2 regions of the Lysinibacillus sp. NPDC094177 genome follow, and region 2 is predicted to be linked to the other one. Evidence: predicted binding sites of a transcription regulator. Region 2 holds the regulator's gene; the other holds the start of a gene.

Region 1 (9,000 bases), on a different contig from region 2:
GGTTGTGGTAATTTCATTGGCAATATTTTTTAGAGTAGGAATACCATTGCCCATTGCTACACCAAGTCCGGCATAATCAATCATTTCTAAATCATTATCTTCATCACCGAATGCAATAATACGCTCGCGTGGTATACCTAAATCTTTTGCAACATGAGCGATTCCTACTGCTTTATTTAAGCCACGGCGAACAATCTCAATAATGTGAAGTGGCGCACCCCAGCGACGATGTTCAATGACCTCTGCATGAACAGCCTGTAAATGATCACGAATAATCATAGAATTTACTTCATTAGCTTGAATCAGTAAACTAGTTGGGTTATCAAGTAAATGGGTATAGAGATCTCCAAGAGTAATTTTTGGATTCCCCATGTTAAAAATATTTAATATACGTTCATCCTCTGTATGCACGTAAATATCGTCCTTAACCTCTGCAATAATATTTTCGTATTCATAGCTATTAATGGAGTCGACGACATTATGCACTACGCCTAAATCAATAGGAGTATGCATAGTCTGCCAAGCAGCATTTTTTGGATGGTGGACGTAAGCACCATTAAAATTCACGATGGGCGTTGTAAGGCCAAGCTCGTGATAATATATATCACTCGCGCGATAAGGACGGCCTGTAGCAATCATAACTTGATGGCCTTGTTCCTTTGCCTGCAATAATGTTTTTTTAGTTTTGGCTGAAATTTGTTGTTGGTCCGTTAATAACGTACCATCTAAGTCTAAAACGATTAAATGCGGTTTCATAGCTCATTGCCCCTTTCCTATAATTTGAATAGTATCTCTTTGTAAACCATTCGTCAAAATTTTGTCACATCGAGAAAAGTTTGCTAACATAAAGATGAGACAAATGTTGGGAGTGACAAAGATGATTGTTGAGAAAGAAATGTGGGGAAATATTCCTTTATTACATATACATACAGATGATATGAATGAAGAAACCCCAGTAGTGATTTTCTTACATGGCTTTATGAGTGCAAAAGAACATAACTTACATTATGCATATCAATTAGTAGGCAGAGGGGTGCGTGTCCTATTACCTGATGCAAAATTACATGGCGACCGTAGTGAAGGCCTAGCTGAAATGCAAATGAGCTTACATTTTTGGGATATTGTTTTAAATTCTATTCACGAAGTTGAACAATTATATAATGAATTAAAGAATAAAAAATTATTAGCGAATGATAAAATTGGCGTTGCTGGTACATCGATGGGTGGAATTGTGACATCAGGATGTTTAAAGCAATATGATTGGGTGAAAACAGCAGCAGTATGTATGGGTGCACCGGGTTTTCTTAAATTAGCGGAGTATCAATTACAGCAATTCACTAAAAGCGGTGTGGATTGGCCAATGTCCGAAGAAGAAGTACAACAAACGAATGAGCTTCTTGCTAAATACGATGTCAGCCTAACACCAGAAAAATTTGCAGGACGACCTGTGTTTTTCTGGCATGGGGAATTAGATAAAACTGTACCTTTCAATGATACGTATAATTTTTATTTAACTTTACAAAAATATTATGAATCAAATCCAGAAGATTTAAAATTCTTAGCTAATAAAAGAGCAGGCCATGCTGTGTCTCGAGACGGTATGTTAGCAGCAACTGAATGGCTTGCACAGCATTTGGCATAATAAGATGCATCTGCTATGATTAAGTTAACACTGTGACGGAAGGAGAAATACAGATGGATCAAGATATGAAAGACAGCATGTTCGGTGCATTAGAAAATGTAATTGACCCTGAGCTTGGTATTGATATCGTCAACTTAGGTTTAGTATATGATGTAGATTTAGATGAAGCAGGTGTAGCAACCGTTACAATGACGCTAACTTCTATGGGCTGCCCACTTGGACCTGTGATTGTTGACCAAGTGAACACAGCATTAGGTGAGCTTCCAGAAGTGAAAAGTACAAATGTAAACATTGTATGGAATCCACCGTGGTCAAAAGATAAAATGTCTCGCTATGCGAAAATGGCATTAGGTGTACGATAAGTATCCACTTAAAGCATGATAAGAAATCCCCGCTTGCAACAGCAAGCGGGGATTTTGCAGTTTTGAAATACGAAATAGTCGAATTTTTGTGATTGTTGCGGGCTTTAAAATGAGGGGGATCCGGGTCCGGGGCACTCAGTTTCCAGTGGGGGCGATTCTCGATGCTATCAGCGTTTCTCGAAATTTTATCTGTGATCGACATTCTGGAACATTGTGCCGCTTCCTCCTCTGTTGCTTTGCTTTCGTACAAAACACACATTGCTGAAATTTTGTTTTATCACTATAAATTAGAGTGTCATGCCAGAAGGCTCATACTTAGTGAAATGGTTGATTGGAGTGGAGACTGGGCGACTCCTTGGGGATCAGCGTCACAGATGAGACCCTGGAGCGAGCGAAGTGAGTGAAGCGGCTCATCGGACGCCCCCAGGAAAGCGCCCAGTCGGAACGGAAATCAACCCCTCGCTTTGCCAGACAGGCCTAATTTAATGGTATATTTGTATAAAGCTTGACCATTATATGAAATCCCCGCTTAACTCGTAAGCGGGGATTTTGCGTGTAACGAATTAATCGATACGACATATTTGTAACGGACAATTTTCACAAGCGATTTCATCCTTTAAAAATTGGACATCATGAATTGTTATATAACTCTTTTCAAAGGAAATAATATTGTGTTTCTTTAAATCATTAAGCATGCGATTGATCATTTCTCTACTCGTCGCACATAAATTAGCGATTTCTGTATTTGTTAACGGGAAATTGATAAAAATAGTACCATCTTCTAAAGGCTTACCATAAGTATTCGAAAGACGGATGAGCGTTGAAAATAAAGCGCCCTTTTTACCATTTAAAACTAAATCGCGCAAACGACTTTGATGCTTTAAATTTTCTGTCTGCAACCACTTCATATATTCCACCATTAAAACAGGTTGTTCCACTAGTGAAAGTTCCAGTGATTTACGGCTTAGTACATATAAACTAGAGGGCTCTAATACTTTAGCAGTCATGGAATTGTGCGTAAAGTTACAAAATAATGAGCCTTCTCCAATGATACTATCTGGACCACAGATACGAATGGTTAATTCCTTCCCGTTCTCCGTTTCCTGATTAATCGAGATAGCTCCTGTTTTTATATAGTATATTTCTTTCGCACGTTCGCCCTCTAAAAAAATTTTGCTATCCTTATTCACTTTGATAAAAACACCGTGCTTTTGAAAAAGACCATGAAATTTCTCTTGCATATTGTCCATTATAACCATATCTCCAACACATCGCTTTCTTTTTGTAATAAGTGGCTGTTTATTACAAAAGGATGGTGAATAATTTCGATACTAAATTCAAGAAACATACTTTTATTATAACGTAATTTTCCAGTTGTAAGGGAAGAAATTTTAGGGCTAATTCTTTGCTAAGGTTTGTCGTATGTTGTAAAATAAAGTTAGTCAAAAAAGGTCAAACATTTTTTTTGAAACAGAATGGCAAACGGGATTCCGCTAACATTATTGAAAAGGAGTGCTAAACATGCAATTTCAACAAACAGATAATAAGAAACCATTAGAACAATTTGGACGTAATTTAATAGAAGAAGTAAAGAACGGTAAAATGGACCCGGTTATCGGTCGTGACGAAGAAATTCGTAATGTTATTCGTATTTTAACGCGTAAAACGAAAAATAATCCTGTCTTAATAGGTGAGCCAGGTGTTGGTAAAACAGCAATCGTAGAAGGGTTAGCACAACGTATTGTAAAAGGTGATGTACCCGAGGGATTAAAAGAATGCGTATTGTACGAGCTTGATATGAGTGCGTTAATAGCAGGTGCTAGTTATCGAGGTCAATTTGAAGAACGCTTAAAAGGCGTACTTAAAGAAGTGAAGGAATCTGAAGGGCGTATCATTTTATTTATCGATGAAATTCATACTATTGTTGGTGCAGGTAAAACGGATGGTGCAATGGACGCCGGGAATATGTTAAAGCCAATGCTTGCACGAGGTGAGCTACATTGTATTGGGGCTACAACATTAGATGAATACCGTATGTATATTGAAAAAGATCCTGCTTTAGAGCGTCGTTTCCAACAAGTACTTGTACGTGAGCCCTCTATTGAGGATACAGTTTCTATTTTACGAGGCTTAAAAGAGCGCTTTGAGTTACATCATGCGGTGCGTATTCATGACCGTGCGATCGTAGCGGCAGCAGAGCTTTCAAATCGTTATATTACAGAGCGTTTCCTGCCAGATAAGGCCATCGATTTAATCGATGAAGCATGTGCGATGATTCGAACAGAAATTGATTCCATGCCACAAGAATTGGATGCAGTAACTCGTCGTATTATGCAGCTCGAAATTGAGGAGCAAGCATTGCGTAAGGAAAAGGACGAGGCAAGTAAAAAGCGTCTAGAGCAACTACGTGAGGAATTAACAAACCTCAAGGAATCCTCTGAGGGCATGCGTAAACAATGGGAAACCGAAAAAGAAGCGTTACAAGGGATTCAGAAAAAACGTGAAAAACTTGATAAATACCGTCGTGACTTAGATGAAGCAGAAAGTAAATATGATTTAAATAAAGCTGCTGAATTACGTCATGGTAAAATTCCTACTCTTGAAAAGGAAATTCAAGAGATGGAAAAACAATTAGAGAATGGTACGGAATCACGTATTTTACGTGAAGAGGTAACAGCTGATGAAATCGCATCTATTGTCTCACGCTGGACGGGAATACCAGTGACGAAATTAGTAGAAGGTGAGCGTGAAAAATTATTGCGCTTAAAAGATACATTGCATGAGCGTGTTGTCGGACAAGATAATGCTGTACAGCTTGTCACAGAAGCGGTATGGCGTGCTCGAGCTGGTATCAAAGACCCGCATCGACCAATTGGTAGCTTTTTATTCCTAGGGCCAACAGGTGTTGGTAAAACAGAGCTTGCGAAGGCACTAGCAGCTCAGCTGTTTGATTCTGAGGATCATTTTATTCGTATTGATATGAGTGAATATATGGAGAAACATAGCGTATCACGTCTTGTAGGGGCACCTCCAGGTTATGTTGGCTACGAGGAAGGTGGACAATTAACAGAAGCTGTTCGCCGAAATCCATATTCAGTTGTATTATTAGATGAAATTGAAAAAGCCCATCCAGACGTTGCGAATATTTTACTGCAAATTTTAGATGATGGGCGCATTACTGATAGCCAAGGCCGTATGGTCAACTTTACGAACACAGTGGTCATTTTAACCTCTAACATTGGCTCAAGCTATTTAATGGAAGCAAAGGAAGACGATACAGCAGTTGAGGATTTAGTGATGGCTGCACTGCGTCAACACTTTAAACCAGAGCTGTTAAATCGTATGGATGATATTATTATGTTCCATGCACTTTCAGATGAGCACTTTACAGCGATTGCTTGGAAATATGTCGAACAGCTTGTCAAACGAGTGGCAGAGCAAGACATTTCTTTACAAGTAGAACAAAATGTAATTGATTGGATTGTAGAACAAGGAGCAGATGCTCAGTTTGGCGCAAGACCACTTAAACGTTTCGTGCAACGATATATTGAAACAGCGGTTGCAAAAGAATTGCTTCGAGGTGAAGTCTTACCAGGAGAAACATTGCACATTCGAATGCATGATGGTCAATGTATCGTTGAAAAATAACAAAAAAACCTGTTCCGCATTAAGCGAAACAGGTTTTTTTAGTTAAATTAATGATTGTCTGCAGCTTCTGGAGTTGACTCGTTTGGAATAACTGCACCGATAATGAAAACAAGAATTGTAAATACAACTGATGTGACTACAGCAGTTTGGAAATCAAACGGTGCACCAAGTACAGAGCTTACTACGTAGTTTAACATTGAAACTAGTAGGAATGACCATACGAATGTTACGATATATTGCATTAATTTCACCTCAACCGAACTTTTTTATATCATAAAGTTTTTACTACATATTCATTATAATATCATAACATAAATTGAAAAAAAAAGAACCTTTTCTGTTAAACATGGCGAATTTGTCACAACAAGAACAATACTTATTTTATTTTAATGCAATTTCATTAGAAGCACCAATATTCGAAACGTCGTTAATACTTGAGGCAGGGGATTGTCGTGGTCACTCAATTCGTAGTCGAGCAGAATAGGGCAAAAAGCATTAATTTTAATTCAGCTTGCACTTCTTCTTTATTATGAGTTTGAAGAGTTATTTTAGGCAATTGTGTCCTACACTACACATTTTGATCCATAAAGTTTTTCAACAACATGTAATGTGTTCTCTCCGAAAAGAATTGCATATTCTTTTATTTCCTGTATATCACAGTTAAAGACAAAGACTGTTTATTAGTTCAATATAGATTTAGATAGGAAAATACTAGCACTTTTATTGTGAAGTCTAGTATAGTTATATCATTATTAAAATTAATGAATATAGTTACTTAATGCAACAAGAGAGAGTCTTATATACATTTAAAAGTGGTGAATTTTATTTTGAATAAGAAGTATTATAAAATAATCGGATTACTTGTTTATGGCTTAATTTTAAGTGGGATAATCGGTGTTATTTCTTCTGTTTTTTTAATATTAGTTAATAGCTTGACAGATTTTTTATGGACTGACATATCCAATAATTTTAAAGTACCGTCCATCTATACATTATTTTTATGTATACTAGGTGGTTTTTTAGTAGGTGTTAGCAGGTATAAGTATGGAACTACTCTACCTAAAACAGCTTCTGATGCTATTGTTGAATTAAAAACAACTCAAAGAATGGACTATTCAAATCTAAGTCTCAATTTTTTTATTGCTTTTTTAATTCTAATCTTTGGTGCAAGTGTAGGTCCTGCAGCAGCCGTTTTAAGTTCTGTTATTGCGTTATCGGTTTGGCAGGCAGATAAAATGCGTTACTTTTATTTTTCCTACAACGAGTGGAAAAAGGAATCTTGGTTAATTAAACTAAAAAAATTAGCTTTACCTCATAAGTACCTTATCCCTTATAGTTCTGATCGGGCTCCCCAAGAGAAAAAAATGCTTTTATTTAAGAAATTGGTATATATGTTATTTATCGTTAACGGTATTATGACCTTTATGTTTATCATTAAAATATCAGAACAACCTCCTTTTGTGACAAAGTTAGGGGAAACGAGTTGGGGTTTTGATGAATTGCTTCTTTTTATTCCTTTTGTTTTATTTGGAATTTTGTTCAGTAAGCTTTATGAACTAATGGAAAGAGCGATGAAAAAATTCTTTTCTAAAATGAACAATAAAATTATTTTAAGTGGTGTTATCGGTGGTATTGGTATTGGTTTAATGTCTTTAGTTGCCCCTAACCTACTGTTTTCTGGCCAACTTTCTATGCAAGAATTACCTAGTGTAGTACCGACACTTTCGATTGCTACTTTAATTTTGGGTTCTATTTTAAAACTGATTTTTATGGAGTTTTGTTTAAAGTCAGGCTGGGTTGGTGGGAATGTTTTACCGGTTATATTTGCATGTATTTTACAAGGCTACGCGATCGCGACTTTTTTTCCACAACTAGATATGCTCTTTATCGTTGCTGTTATAGGTGGTAGTGCTTCGATCGCTATTTTAAAGACACCTTTACTGGTAGGACTGTCTCTCATGCTATTTTTTCCGATAGAGTTAGCCCCAGTAATATTAATGATTGTAGTTTTATTTATTTTGTTAAGTAAATTGAGAAAAAAATCCCCGCAAAAAATAACTGCTTAATTTTAGGGGAAGACTTTGATTTGAACCACGAAAACTTGGATAAACGTGAAGTAGTATTTAGTTAAATAAGCTATAATAAGACCACTTCATCATGGGTGGTCTTAATGTTGCCTTACTCACACATTTTTGTACATTTCTCGCTTTATTTACCTCGAAAAAACCTCTTATATTTCCTGGAAAGTATGCCATGTATATAAGTCAGAACGGAAATCAACCCACGTTATAGTTTAGAACCATTATCTCCTATTTATGTATATATTACTAAAACCTCAATACTGCTAGCTTTAACCCGTTGATATTAAATCATCTTGCACCATTCCGTCATTATGAGTTATAATTATGACCAGTTACTAATAATTGATAGTAAGAAAGCAGAGGGGTTGCTAAATGAACGCTGGTATTATAGGAATTGGCAAATACGTTCCGGAGAAGGTCGTTACAAATTTTGATTTAGAAAAAATTATGGACACTTCGGATGAATGGATTCGAACTCGCACAGGGATTGAAGAACGTCATTTTGCTGCTGATGATCAAGAAACTTCAGATTTAGCAGTAGCTGCTGCAAAAGAAGCTATTGCAAAAGCAGGTATTACACCAGAGGAAATAGGCTTAATCCTTGTAGCAACTGTAACACAAGATCAAACATTTCCAAGTGTAGCATGTATGGTTCAGGAGCAAATTGGAGCAGTTAATGCAGCTGCGATGGACCAAGCGGCTGCTTGTGCAGGATTTATATATAGTTTAGTGACAGCAAAGCAATTTGTTGAATCAAATGCTTATAAATATGTCTTAGTAGTAGGTGTTGAAAAGCTGTCGAAAGTACTTGATTGGGAAGATCGCAATACCGCTGTGTTATTCGGTGACGGTGCAAGTGCAGCAATAGTTGGTCCAGTATCAGAAGGTAGAGGTATTTTATCATTTGAGCTTGGCGCTGACGGTACAGGTGGAAAGAATTTGTACTTAACACAGCAGGACACAATCGCTATGAATGGCCGTGAAGTATTTAAGTTTGCAGTTCGTCAAATGGGTGAATCTGCAATAAATGTATTAGAAAAAGCAGGTTTAACAAAAGAAGACGTAGATTTTTTAGTGCCGCATCAGGCGAATATACGAATTATGGAATCTGCTCGTGAGCGTCTAGATCTACCACCAGAAAAAATGTCAAAAACGATTCACAAATATGGGAATACATCGGCAGCTTCTATTGGTATTTCTTTGGTAGATGAGCTTGAAGCAGGTAAGATAAAAGATGATGATCTATTAGTACTTGTTGGATTTGGCG
Region 2 (9,000 bases):
AGCGACGCAAACACCATTAAGTTCTATCATAATGTCCGAAATTTTTCAGCAAGCGGGTCTACCTGATGGTGCGCTTCAAATTATTACAGGTAGCGGTGGGGAGCTAAGTGATACGCTTGTGACCCATCCACTTGTGAAAAAGGTGACATTCACTGGAAGTGGTAAGGTGGGATTGGGCATTAAAGAAAAAGTTGGTTTACGTAAAGTCACTTTAGAACTTGGTTCAAATGCAGCGGTAATTGTCGAGCCATCGACACCAATTGATAAAATTATTTCGCGTTGTGTCGGTGGTGCCTTTAATTTTGCTGGACAAGTTTGTATCTCCTTACAACGTATTTATGTACACGCATCTATTATTGATGAATTTACAAAGGCGTTCGTAGCTGAGACAGAAAAATTAGTGGTAGGTGATCCACTAGATACAAATACTGATGTTAGTGCAATGATTAATCCAAAAGAGGTTGAACGTATTCGTCAATGGATTGAGGAAGCAAAGTCACAAGGTGCGGTAGTTGCAACAGGAGGGGCATTTACGGAACGTACTTTAACGCCAACTGTTATGACGAATGTGACGGCGGATATGAAAATTATTTGTCAGGAAACATTCGCGCCAATCGTCTCAATTGTTTCATATGAAACATTAGACGACGCTATTCGACTAGTGAATGAGTCGGAACTTGGCTTAAATGCTGGAATTTATACGAATGTGTTACAAGATGCATTACATGCAGCAGATGAATTACAGGCAGGTGCTGTTATTATTAATGATATTCCGACATTTAGGGTTGATAATATGCCCTACGGTGGCGTGAAAATGAGTGGCTACGGACGCGAAGGTATTAAGTGGGCAATCGAGGAAATGACAGATATGAAATTTATTACGATGAAAAAATCGTTCTAATTTGCATCGACTCTTGTTCTGCGATACGATGACGAAAGAACATTCATGAAGGGAAGTTGCAAGAACTATGTCAAACAACGCAATACCGATGGGCCAGTCACGTACTGTTCAAACGCGTCTCGTATTACCGCCAGATACAAATAATCACAACTCCATTTTTGGTGGAAGAGTGTTAGCTTATATTGATGAAATTGCTGCTATTACAGCAATGAAGCATGCAAAAGGTCTTGTGGTCACAGCCTCTATTGATTCGGTTGATTTTTTATCGGCAGCACATGTAGGGGATATTTTGGAAATTGAAAGTATTGTTTCGTCAACTGGACATTCTTCAATGGAGGTTTATGTTCGAGTTATTTCACGAAACATTGAAACTGGTGAGGAAAAATTAACGACGGAATCCTTTGTAACGATGGTTGCAGTAGACGATGGAGGTAAACCTAAGCCAGTTCCAGCAATTTATCCTGAAACAGATGCGGAAAAACGTCTGTTTGAAACGGGACCAGCAAGACGAGAACATCGTAAACAAAAACGTGCATTACCGCATTAAAAATAAAAAGGGAAATTGACGTATACTGTCAGTTTCCCTTTTTCGTGCTTACATTTGTAATTCATTTACCACATTAATAAGTGAGTCGGAAGAAGAAGAAACAAGTGTAGCCCCTTCTGACAGTTCAGTAATCAGATTAGAGATGGCTGAAATATCCCTTGATGTATTAACATACTGCTGTTGAATTCCAGAAACAGCATCGGCGATATCATTAAATGATTTAGATAAACTGTTTTGTGTATCTACGCTATGTTGAATCTTTTGATCAACGTTAATAACTGAATTCGACATTGTTGTAATATTACTTTCTGTTTCCTTAATGAGATGGGAAACATTTTGTACAGCATTTTTTGTTTCTTCTGCAAGCTTACGAACTTCCTCTGCAACAACAGCAAAGCCTTTACCATGCTCACCTGCACGGGCTGCCTCGATAGAAGCATTCAGTGCTAATAAGTTAGTTTGATCGGCAATTCCTGTGACCAATCCTACAATTTCTGATATTTTTTGAGAAGATGTGCGTAACTGGTTCATCGTAACTTCAAGACTGTTTACACTTTGTAAAATGACCTGTATTAAATCATTTTGATCTTGTAGCTGCTGCTGTCCACGTCTAGATTTTTCCTGTGTATCAGCAACGAAGCTTAAGCCTTGCTTAGTAGCTACTGCGATATCATCTGTTTGAGAGGAAATGACTAATAAAGAAGCTGCTGTTTCTTCACTAATCTCATTGAGTTCTTCTGCTGTTTTTTGAATAGTAGTAACAAGTGCATGTTTTGTTTCATCAGCTACTGCACGAATGCGTTCCTCTTCTTTTTCATAGGCTTCGATTACAAGCTGCTGTTCGAAGTTAATGATTTTGCAGAAGGCATTGATAGCACGTATTGCATCATGTTTCGATATATCTAATTCATTTGTAAAGCGTGTAAATGTCGATGTTAATGACTGGAATGAGGCGATATACCACTTCGATTGTAGACCAATTCGAACATGGGTTTCGGCAATTGCCTTCCGTTCATTGATATATGAGTCATTAATATGACTTTCGAAAATATCACTTAAATGCTTATGTAAAGTAACTTTTAAACGATCGATTTGTGACGTTCGGTTTATAATATCCAACAAATTTTGACTCAAACTAATGGCTGCATAAAATTGATCCACCATTTCAGGAATTAAATCTTTAGCTAAAGGCTGTAGTTGTTTAATGATGGCTAAATCCTCAATTGTTAAATCTAAAAGCTGCAACTGCTTTTGAAGTTTTGGATGATTGGATACATCCAATTGTACATTGTTCTTATAATTTTCTGGTGCTAATGTAATTGAGTAGCTAGAATCATTCTTTTTTGTAAACCAACTCATTGTTGTTTGCTCCATTCTTTATAAATGCGTAGTAAGTATATAAAAAATCGAATTGCTTAGTTTGTTAATTTTTCGAAATATATGGTATTTAGTCTATTCTACTATTTTTTGTAGGATATTTGGTTAAAATTTTAGTTTATTTCTTTATTTTTTTATAGGCATTATAGATTATTGTCGATTAAAAGTCATTAAATAGACTATTAAAAAGGTAATAGGTAAATTGAATTTGGAATAGGAAACCTGTAAAATACGAACTGTTTAGATTGAGCGTAACAATAGTTTTGAGGAGGTATTATATGGAGAAAAAACGTTTCAAATTTATTATTCCAGTTATGGTAATTGTAGCAATTGGATCGGTTTACATGTTAAGAAACTACTATGCTGAAGTACCAGATTTAGATCAACTAATTATTACTATCTGTGCAACATTAGTATCTGGCGTACTCGCATACTTTTTATTTCCACAACAAGGCGAAGGTAAAATTGATGATCGCGGTCCTTATTAACAGTGAAAAGGCACCTTAGAAACATGTCTAAGGTGCCTTTAGCTTGCTTTCCGCGAGTACTATCACTTAAATAAATTAAACCAGCCTTTAAGTTTAAAGATTCCCAGCATAAATAAAGCGATAAGAATCATAATTCCGAGTATGATGAAGTAGCTATATTCCCCATGTAGCTCTGGCATATTGTCAAAATTCATTCCATACACACCGGCGATAAACGTTAGAGGGATAAAGATTGTTGAAACAATTGTTAAGGTCATCATGATGCCGTTCATGCGACTAGAGCTCATCGCCATATAGCTATCACGCATATCAGCAGTGAGCTCACGGTTGGATTCAATCATTTCGGTCAGTTTAAGAAGATGATCGTAAATATCTCCAAAATAAGCTCGTTCTGATTTCTTAAGTGAAAATCGGTACGAGTTAAGGATACGATATAATAAATCACGCATTGGTAAAATGGTGCGTCGTAGATCAAGCAAATCACTACGGAATTCAAACACAATTTTCATAGCATTGGGGTTACTTTGATAGGTAAGCTCATCTTCAAGTGCATTTAAATGATCTTCAATCTTATAGACAAGTGGGAAATAGCTATCAACGATTTTATCGATTACCTGGTATGTTAAATATATTGTGCCACGTTCCCAATTTTTTGGCTGCTTTTCTAACATCATTTGTACTCGATCTATTTCCGGTGCTACGTTTTTATGGAATGTAACAATAAATTTATTAGAAACAAAAATATTTACTTCCTCAGCTGCTAGTTCTTCGTTAACTCTTTGGATAACAAAGAAATGGAAATCATCATAAAAATCGAGCTTTGGCCGCTGTAAACGCATTAAACAATCTTCTATAGCGAGTGGATGGAAATGAAAAAATGTATCTAAAAGTAGTTCTTCCTCATAGGTCGGACAATTAAAATCGACCCAGTACCATTCAAATTCGTTTTTGTGTATATCTTCAAGCGGAAAATCTTTTATAAGCTTTTGGTCTTTTGTAATACCGATTGTACGTATCACAGCATTCACCTCAATCCTGTAATTCTATCCTAACAGATGTGTTTATCTTCTCAAGAAATAACACTCTAAATTTTATACGCTCTCTCTATAGCATATCCAGCCGCCAAATAAAGTAGTGGCAAAGAATCTAGATGGTTTTGTAAAGCCAGCCTGCTGTAAGAGTGATAAAATATCCTCTTCAAGCATAAATGAAAGAGAACGAATGGATTTCTCCATTTCCGCTACGTCTGATGGTGATAGCTTTGTATGCTGTAGCCAATAAGCACGCCATAAATCAAATTGTAGCTCAGTTTCTAAGGAACCAGGCTGCCTGTATTTTGAGACAAGCACAAATGGAGCACCAGGCTTTAAATTATTTGCTATTTTTTTTAATGTTTCAAGCTTCTCTTGAGTATCTTGTATAAAATGAAGCACTAGTACGCAGCTTGCTGCATCAAACTTCACTGAAGGTAGCTTAGTTTCCAGTATAGTTCCTTGATATAAAGAAATATTATTAGGTAGAGATTTTAAACGTTCTCCAGCTATTTGTAGCATCGCCTCTGATGGATCGATACCAACAAATGACCAATGAGGTCTTTTCTCTGCAAGTTGTAAAATTTCATTACCGCTTCCAGAGCCAACTACTAAAAATTCAGCTTTCTCATGTAATGTAGATTGATAAAAGGTTTGTGTTAAACGTAGCATTGCATCGTAGCTTGGTAGCGTACGACGAATACCTTTTTCATATTCGTTTGCAAGTGTGTTATTAAATTCCATCAAGTATCACATGCCTTTCAAAAATTTTATAAATCCAATTTATATTTGAAACTATTTAAGGTATGGTGCCGTAAATAATAGTACATAAAATAAAGAAAAATTAAATGGAAGGGTTGATATAAGTGGAAACTAAATGGTCTAAGGTAATCATACACGCAAGTGCGTTTTTTGCGCCATGGGTAGTACCAATTATATTTTTCTTAATTAGTTCGGATGAAGAAATAAAAGCTATTTCCGTTCAAGCGTTACTGTTCCAAGTTGTGATGTGGGTTTTAGTTGGAATTTCAGGTGTTTTAAGTTTTTTATTAATTGGCATACCGTTTTTAATAATTTTCGGGATCATGTTATTTGTTGTACCAATTATCGGTATTGTGAAGGCTTTATCTGATGAGCCTTGGCGTTATCCAATTGTTGGCCGTTGGGTATAATTTTTATAGACGCAAGTATATGCTAGTTGCATATGCTTGCGTTTTTTCTATTGCTGAAAAGGGTATCTTATAACTAAGGATAGGCGCTTTAATTTTTCTGTGGGCGAAATAATTGCAATTATTTTCAAGCGTTTTGTATAATATACTCAAAGAAAGTCAAAGATAGTCAAAGTCAGTGAAGTAAGCGAGGTGAATTCCTAAAATGCGTAATATATCAGACATCATAGAAGGCTACTTAAAACAAGTACTTGAATTAGGTGGAGAAGGGCATATTGAAATAAAACGTAGTGAAATCGCAGATAAATTTCAATGTGTACCCTCACAAATAAATTATGTAATTAATACAAGATTTACGGCCGAACGAGGTTACCTTGTTGAAAGCAAACGTGGTGGTGGTGGATACATTCGAATTTTACGTGTCCGCGCGAATTCACAAATTGATCTAATCGATGATGTCCTCAGGCAAATAGAAGGTGGGGCATCGCAAACAATGGCAGAAGATTTAGTTTATCGATTAATTGATGAGCAGGTAATTTCAAAGCGAGAAGCGAAGATAATGTTAGCAGCAGTTGATCGTTCAACTATCGATTTGCAACTCCCGTTACGAGATAAAATTCGAGCCAAAATTTTACGAGCGATGTTAACAACGATTAAATATGAACAGCAAAAATAAAAGAGGTGATGGAAATGATTTGCGAACATTGTAAGCAGCGTAATGCGACAGTTACCGTAACACAAGTTCAAAGTGGTCAAAAGGTGGAGCACCATTATTGTGACGTCTGCGCCTCGCAGTTCCATCCATTTCATGCTGAATTTAAGCAAGAGCCAATATCTATTCAACAGCTATTATCCAATTGGTTTGGCTCACCTTCATGGCAGCAACAAAAAGTGGGTGAAAAACAGCAGTCGCAACCACAAACTCAAACATGTTCACAATGTGGATTTACGTATAAACGGTTTTTAAAAGAAGGTAAATTTGGATGCCCTATCTGCTATGACACCTTTAGCGAACACTTACCGAAGCTCTTTAACCGTATACAGGCTGGTCCTCAGCATATAGGGAAAGTGCCCGGTGCTCAAAGTAATGTCTATGTCATCAAAAAGCAAATTGAAGATATTCGTAAACGTATGAGGGTTGCTGTAGATGAAGAGCAATTTGAAGAGGCAGCTAAGCTTCGTGATGAAGTGAAGGAACTTGAAAAGCAGCTACAATTCGAAGGTGGTGATGTGTCGTGATGATTGAAGGGTTTTTAGAGCGTGCTACACCAATATGGATGAGTATGGAGGACGATTATTCAGATATTGTCATTAGTACGCGCATCCGCCTTGCTCGAAATTTAGATGGTTATCGTTTTCCATTAGCCTTTACAGAGGATGAGGCATTACAGGTGGAACAGGCAGTTACACATGCAATAAAGGATAGTACAGAACTTCAAGAAAATTACTCATACTTTGCTACAAAGGATTTAACACCTTTACAGCGTCAAATACTTGTAGAAAAACATTTAATTAGTCCTCAACTTGCAAAAAAAGAGCAGGTTGGCTCCATGCTTTTATCTGATGACGAATCAACTAGCATTATGGTGAACGAAGAAGATCATTTACGCATTCAATGTATGACAGCGAGTTTTCAACTTCAAAAGGCATACGAGCAGGCCAATAAAATTGATCGTACCCTAGATAAAGCTTTGCCTTATGCATTTCGAGATACATTTGGTTATTTAACAAGTTGCCCAACAAATATTGGTACTGGTTTGCGAGCATCTGTCATGATGCACCTGCCAGCCCTTACACTTACTGGTCAAATGAATCAAATCATTAATGCAATGACGCGATTAGGAATGACGGTAAGGGGAATATATGGAGAGGGTAGCGAAAATACAGGTAATGTTTACCAAGTTTCAAATCAGATTACACTAGGAAAAACAGAGGATGATATTTTAGCGGACATCCAAAGTGTCGCTGAAAAAATAATTCAAAAAGAACGGCATGCAAGAGGCAAGCTAATGGAAAAAGCAGAGCTTGCTTTAGAGGACCGCGTATACCGTGCTTTAGGTACTTTAACACATGCTCGAATTTTAACGAGTGAGGAAGCAGCCACCTGTCTATCCAATGTTCGTTTGGGGGTAGATTTACAGTTAATTGAAGGTATTAAAGCGACCAAATTAAACGAATGTGTAGTCAGTATGCAACCTGGTTTTTTACAGCATTATGCAGGGGACGTTTTGCCACCTGCTGAGCGAGATCGCGTACGAGCTGAGATGCTTCGTGATGCATTATATCGAGAAAATATGAGTAAGCCAATTATTAGGGGAAAAGGAGAGGATTCATTTGATGTTTAATCGTTTTACACAACGCGCGCAAAAGGTATTACAGCTTGCACAAGAAGAGGCAATTCGCTGGAAACACGAATCAATTGGAACAGAGCATATTCTATTAGGCCTTATCCGAGAAGGTGGCGGTATTGCTGCAAAGGCATTAGAAGCCATTGATATTAGTCCTCAAATGATTGAAGCAGGTATTGAAGAGCTTGTAGGGAAAGGTAAAGAGGATGTTGGTCCAATTGTTCACTACACACCGCGAGCTAAAAAAGTAATAGAACTATCAGTCGATGAATCACGCAAATTAGGTCATTCCTATATTGGAACAGAGCATTTACTATTAGCACTTATTCGTGAAGGTGAAGGTATAGCGGCCCGTGTATTAAATAATGCTGGTGTCGGATTAAATAAGGCTCGTCAGCAAGTGCTATTGCTATTAGGCAATAACGATAATGCTCAATCTGGTCAACAAGCTGCACAAGCTGCCAATACCCCAACATTAGATAGCCTTGCGCGTGATTTAACGCAAATTGCTCGTGAAGGCACTTTAGATCCTGTCATTGGTCGAAGTAAGGAAATTACACGTGTAATCGAGGTTCTCTCTCGCCGTACAAAAAATAACCCTGTATTAATTGGGGAGCCAGGTGTTGGTAAAACAGCTATTGCTGAAGGTTTAGCACAGCAAATTATTAATAATGAAGTGCCAGAAATTCTTCGTGATAAACGTGTCATGACACTTGATATGGGGACAGTTGTTGCTGGAACAAAATATCGTGGTGAATTTGAGGATCGCTTGAAAAAAGTAATGGATGAAATTCGCCAAGCAGGCAATGTTATTTTATTTATCGATGAATTGCATACATTGATCGGTGCAGGCGGTGCAGAAGGTGCTATTGATGCGTCAAATATTTTAAAACCATCTTTAGCACGTGGCGAGCTTCAATGTATTGGTGCGACAACACTAGATGAGTATCGCAAATATATTGAGAAGGATGCGGCATTAGAGCGCCGTTTCCAACCAATTCAAGTTGATGAGCCAACTGTAGAAGAAGCGATTCAAATTATTCAAGGCTTACGTGATCGTTATGAAGCACATCACCGTGTGAAAATCACAGATGAAGCAATTGAAGCGGCAGCAAAAATGAGTGACCGATATATTTCTG

The links. The regulator CtsR, encoded in region 2, represses protease genes until heat stress. The targets are predictions, from matches to a motif close to ATGGTCAATAAAGGTCAAACA.
Region 1: ACQKNC_RS03660 (ATP-dependent Clp protease ATP-binding subunit) is a predicted target of CtsR. The motif match lies at 3,443-3,463, and genes of this name have one in related genera.

What each region holds. Positions count from the first base shown of each region.
Region 1 covers NZ_JBNNTW010000002.1:8,891-17,890, forward strand. The annotation lists gene ACQKNC_RS03640 (Cof-type HAD-IIB family hydrolase) at 1-756, opposite strand, end outside; gene ACQKNC_RS03645 (prolyl oligopeptidase family serine peptidase) at 878-1,642, shown strand; gene ACQKNC_RS03650 (metal-sulfur cluster assembly factor) at 1,696-2,004, shown strand; gene ACQKNC_RS03655 (Crp/Fnr family transcriptional regulator) at 2,568-3,254, opposite strand; gene ACQKNC_RS03660 (ATP-dependent Clp protease ATP-binding subunit) at 3,526-5,652, shown strand; gene ACQKNC_RS03665 (YjzD family protein) at 5,700-5,894, opposite strand; gene ACQKNC_RS03670 (chloride channel protein) at 6,480-7,718, shown strand; gene ACQKNC_RS03675 (beta-ketoacyl-ACP synthase III) at 8,106-9,000, shown strand, end outside.
Region 2 covers NZ_JBNNTW010000009.1:62,109-71,108, reverse strand. The annotation lists gene ACQKNC_RS15265 (aldehyde dehydrogenase family protein) at 1-901, shown strand, start outside; gene ACQKNC_RS15260 (acyl-CoA thioesterase) at 969-1,448, shown strand; gene ACQKNC_RS15255 (protoglobin domain-containing protein) at 1,497-2,807, opposite strand; gene ACQKNC_RS15250 (hypothetical protein) at 3,104-3,313, shown strand; gene corA (magnesium/cobalt transporter CorA) at 3,376-4,332, opposite strand; gene ACQKNC_RS15240 (class I SAM-dependent methyltransferase) at 4,405-5,088, opposite strand; gene ACQKNC_RS15235 (DUF4870 domain-containing protein) at 5,211-5,516, shown strand; gene ACQKNC_RS15230 (CtsR family transcriptional regulator) at 5,719-6,189, shown strand; gene ACQKNC_RS15225 (UvrB/UvrC motif-containing protein) at 6,204-6,752, shown strand; gene ACQKNC_RS15220 (protein arginine kinase) at 6,749-7,858, shown strand; gene ACQKNC_RS15215 (ATP-dependent Clp protease ATP-binding subunit) at 7,848-9,000, shown strand, end outside.